Regions from separate parts of the Alcanivorax sediminis genome, predicted to be linked through region 1. Evidence: predicted binding sites of a transcription regulator. Region 1 holds the regulator's gene; the other holds the start of a gene.
What was found. The regulator sigma-54, encoded in region 1, starts transcription at its own class of promoters, with help from an activator protein. The targets are predictions, from matches to a motif close to TGGCACNNNNNTTGCTNT.
Positions count from the first base shown of each region.

Region 1 (2,401 bases):
TCATCGCCTCCGGCGACGCCGACACCATCCTTTCCAACCAGCAGGTGCGGGATGTGTATCTGGGGGCGGACTTCAGACTTTAGAAAGAATTAATAGTTAATAATGAATAACGTCGCGGGACAGGCTCCCCGTTTTGAACCGAAGGAGGCCGCGCCCAAGAGATGGGCGCGGCCTCCACGCTTGAAGCAGCCGAGCTATCTGACCGCGCAGCTATTAATTATTCATTATTAACTATTAACTCACCCCTCCCTACCACACAAGCATCACTGGCACAATTATTGCTAGTAAGACTTTGAAGCTGCTATTCTCAGGTTTTGGGGATCAATCACCAACCTGAGCAGTATGAAGCCCACACTACAATTACAAATCGGCCAGCAGCTGACCATGACGCCTCAGCTGCAGCAGGCCATCCGCCTCCTCCAGCTCTCCACTCTGGATCTACGCCAGGAGATTCAGCAGGCCGTGGAAAGCAATCCGCTGCTTGAGCTGGCTGACGATTTTGGTGACGATGCCCTCCCCGAAGCTGACGAAGAGCGTCAGGATGACGAACTCAATCCCGAGCGCGACGACGCCCTCGAAGAATTCGTGGACAGCGACCCAGGCATAGAAACCGAATGGGACGACGTCTATTCGGGCCAGAGCAGCAGCTCCGCCACCCTTCCTGACGACGCCGATGAATGGCAGCAGCGCCATTCCGTTTCCGGAAGCCTCCAAGACCACTTGCTGTGGCAGCTGAATCTGACCCCCATGAGCGATGTGGATCGCATCATCGCCATGGCCATCATCGAATCGGTAGACGACCGTGGTTACATGACCACGTCCATTGACGATATTGTCGAGATGGTCAACCAGCAAGAAGGCCTGCTTACTGAGGGTGACGAGCTGGAAGCTGATGAAGTGCTGGCAGTGCAGCACCGGCTGCAGCAGTTTGATCCTCTCGGCGTTGCCAGTATCGATCTGGCTGATTGCCTTGCCGTCCAGCTACGCCAACTGCCAGGGGACACCCCCTATCTGTCCCTGGCCATGGAATTACTGAAACACCTTGAGCTGCTGGAAAAGCATGACTATGCCGCCCTGAGAAGGGTGCTCCAGACCAGTGAGCAGGAGCTACTGGATGCCCTTTCGCTAATCCGTACACTCGATCCTGCACCCGGTGAGCAAATTGGCGAGAGCTCCGTAGACTATGCAGTACCAGACGTGATTGTGCGCCAGCACAATGGACGCTGGCAGGTCAGCCTCAATGATGACATCCTGCCCAAGGTGAACCTGCAGCAACAGTATGCCAGCCTTGCCAGGCAGACCTCCGGGGAAGATGGACAATACCTGAAAAACTGCGTGCAAGAAGCCAAGTGGTTCATCAAGAGTCTGCAAAGCCGCCACGACACCCTGCTCAAGGTGGCCACCCGCATTGTTGAAGTGCAGCAGGACTTCTTTGATTATGGCGAAGAAGCCATGAAACCCCTGGTACTCGCCGACATCGCCGAGGCCGTCGAGATGCACGAATCAACCATCAGTCGGGTTACCAACCAGAAATACATGATGACACCCCGCGGCGTCTTTGAGCTGAAATATTTCTTTTCCAGCCACGTGGGAACAGACGGCGGAGGCGAGTGTTCCTCCACCGCTATTCGTGCCATTATTAAGAAGCTGGTCGCCGCCGAGAATCCCCGCAAGCCGCTCAGTGATAACAAACTGGCCAGCTTGCTCAACGATCAGGGAATCAACGTAGCGCGCCGGACCGTTGCCAAGTATCGTGAGGCAATGAGAATACCGTCATCCAGTGCTCGCAAGCGTTTGGTGTAGGGCACGAATGACGGGCCCAACAAGCAGGTAAAGGAGCCAGCCATGCAAATTAATATCAGCGGTCATCACCTGGAAGTTACCGACGCTCTTCGCACTTATGTCGGCGACAAGTTCTCCCGTCTGGAAAGGCACTTCGACCAGATCACCAGCATCCAGGTAATTCTTTCTCCGGAACCGAAGACTCACAAGGCAGAATCCACCATCCATATTTCCGGGGCAGACCTGTTCGCCACCGCTGAAGCCGACGACATGTATGCGGCCATCGACAAACTGACCGACAAACTTGATCGTCAGATCCTCAAGCACAAGGAAAAGACCGTCAGCCACAAGCACGGTCACTAAACCGAAACGACAATTATGCGAGTTCGCGAAATACTCACCGAAGCACGTACCCATAGCGGAGTACAGGCCAGCAGCAAGAAACAGTTGCTGGATCAGGTTGCACAGCTGGCTGCGGCCGGCTGTGACACCCTGAATGAGCAGGAGGTATTCGATGCGCTGGTAGCCCGGGAAAAACTGGGCTCCACCGGCATCGGTGAAGGCATTGCCATTCCTCACTGCCGCCTGGGACACTGCCAACAACCCGTGGGCCTGCTGC
Region 1 covers NZ_WIRE01000004.1:71,277-73,677, reverse strand. The annotation lists gene lptB (LPS export ABC transporter ATP-binding protein) at 1-83, shown strand, start outside; gene GFN93_RS16900 (RNA polymerase factor sigma-54) at 343-1,803, shown strand; gene hpf (ribosome hibernation-promoting factor, HPF/YfiA family) at 1,846-2,145, shown strand; gene ptsN (PTS IIA-like nitrogen regulatory protein PtsN) at 2,161-2,401, shown strand, end outside.

Region 2 (2,401 bases), on a different contig from region 1:
GACTCCAGTAACGCCTGGGTCGCATTGCGAATCAGGTTAAGCAGCACCTGTATTAACTGATCCCTGTCGGCCACCACATCCGGCAAACTGATGTCGTAATCCCGCCAGATCGCCACTCCACTGGGATGCTCTGCCAGCAACAGCTGACGGACATGTTCCAGGCATTCATGGACATTGACTGGGCGGAACTGGGGCGGCTTGCGCGGCCCAAGCATGCGGTCAGCCACATTCCTCAGACGATCCGCCTCGTCGATAATGACCTTGGTGTATTCGGTCAGCTCAGGGTCTGGCAGGGCCCGCTCCAGCAGCTGGGCCGCACCACGGATGCCTCCCAACGGATTCTTGATTTCATGGGCCACCCCACGCACCAGGGCCCTCGTCGCCTGATGGGCATGCAGCAGCGCCTCTTCTCGAGTAATACGCAGCAATCGATCCAGCGCCTGCAACTCCAGCAACAGACAAAGCGGCTGCCCAGGTTCATTGATCGGGCTTACCGAGTAATCCACCGTCACTTCGTAACCGGGAGCGACTGACAGCTTCGCCTCTCGACGAGTAAAGGGGTGCTCATCACGTATGCACTCCCGCAACGCCGCACCGGCATCTTCATCGTCGTAGAAATATTCAGGGAGCGGCTGACCGACGGCCCGCACAGCACTGGTCGCAAGCAGCATTTCTGCTGCAGGATTCAGGTATCGCACAAGCAGCTCGCTATCGAGCATCACCACCGCTGTGCGCAGGTTATCCAGTAACCGTTTGTGCAAAATGCCACCACCCATCGAATCTTGGCCCATAACAGGGCATAAGCAATTATCAGGCCATCTTGCGCGCACCGATAAATCGCCCGCTTTCAGGAGAGATGATGCGTTTTAAAACACATCCTGATGGGAGTGTATCGAGAAGGAGTCTTTGGTTGCACCACAAAGGTGCAAATTAGTTGCGAGGCGTGGGGCGCGGCAGTGCAGGACGAGCCGGAGAACCCCGATCAGCCGCTCCGCCAACAGTGGCTGCGCCACCTACCGTTGCCGCACCGCCCACGCTGGCAGGCCCTCCCCGTTTTGCTGCGCCACCCACATTAGCTGCCGCTCCATTGGCATCCGGGCGACGCCGGAAATCCGATACGCTACTGCGATGGATATAAAACTCGACAGCAGGAGAGCTGATTTTCACCTCGCCATCCTCATCAAGAATCTTGACAATCAGTGTGTGAACGCCTCGCTCAGGCGCCTCGAGCTCCATACCAGGCTGGGCGACACCATTGTCATACAACACCATGGTATCCCCGGGCTTGAGCGCTGGCTCAAGCTCCACGGCCACCTGCACAGCGGACTCAGGGTTGCGAACCGTCGCTTCCTCGCCAGGAGAAGTAATGACCAAACGGGTATACCCCTCGCCGGCAGCCTCCTCCGGCTCCTCGTTCCCACTATCAAGGATGGTACGCATTTTATCCGTGGGAACCGTATTCAGCTCACGCAGCTTCACCTCTTCTGACTCACCGCTCTCCGGCGGCTGATCGGTAAACACCACATTCCCGTTGGCATCCACGCTCCGGTAAATGCCACTGGCCGGCTTGTCCGCAGCCTCTTCAGCAATCACCGTGGACGACAGTACGGCCAGCCCCAGCAGTAACCCCCATTGCCTTTTCATAAACGTCTCCATGACTCACTTTCCTGATTCTGTCTTCTGATTCGACAACAGGAAAGGGGTAATTACTCAATTTGCACAACAGGCAAAAAAAAGCCCCCGACAAGCGGGGGCTTTTTTCCACTGATTTTCCCGAAGGGAAATTAGCAGGAGTAGTACATGTCGAACTCAACCGGGTGCGGAGTCATGTTCAGACGCTCGATCTCACCACGCTTCAGGGAGATGTAGCCTTCGATCATGTCCTTGGTGAACACGTCACCTTCGGTCAGGAAGTCCATGTCGGCTTCCAGGCAATCCAGCGCCATGGTCAGAGTATGAGCCACGGTCGGGATGTCCTTGGCTTCTTCAGCCGGCAGATCGTACAGATCCTTGTCCATTGCATCGCCAGGGTGCAGCTTGTTCTTGATACCGTCCAGGCCAGCCATCAGCAGTGCCGCGAAGCACAGGTAGGGGTTGGCAGACGGATCAGGGAAGCGAGCTTCGATACGACGAGCCTTGGCGCTGCTCACGAACGGAATACGGATGGAAGCAGAACGGTTGCGAGCAGAGTAAGCCAGCATTACCGGAGCTTCGAAACCGGGCACCAGACGCTTGTAGGAGTTGGTGGAACCGTTGGTGAAGGCGTTCAGGGCGCGAGCGTGCTTGATGATACCGCCGATGAAGTACAGGGCTTCGTCGGACAGACCAGCATAGCCATCGCCAGCGAACAGGTTCTTGCCGTCTTTGGCCAGGGACACGTGAACGTGCATACCGGAACCGT
Region 2 covers NZ_WIRE01000001.1:1,265,561-1,267,961, reverse strand. The annotation lists gene glnL (nitrogen regulation protein NR(II)) at 1-791, opposite strand, end outside; gene GFN93_RS05715 (DUF4124 domain-containing protein) at 931-1,644, opposite strand; gene glnA (glutamate--ammonia ligase) at 1,785-2,401, opposite strand, start outside.
Region 2: a site for sigma-54 is predicted at 801-818, ahead of glnL (nitrogen regulation protein NR(II)). Genes of this name have one in related genera too.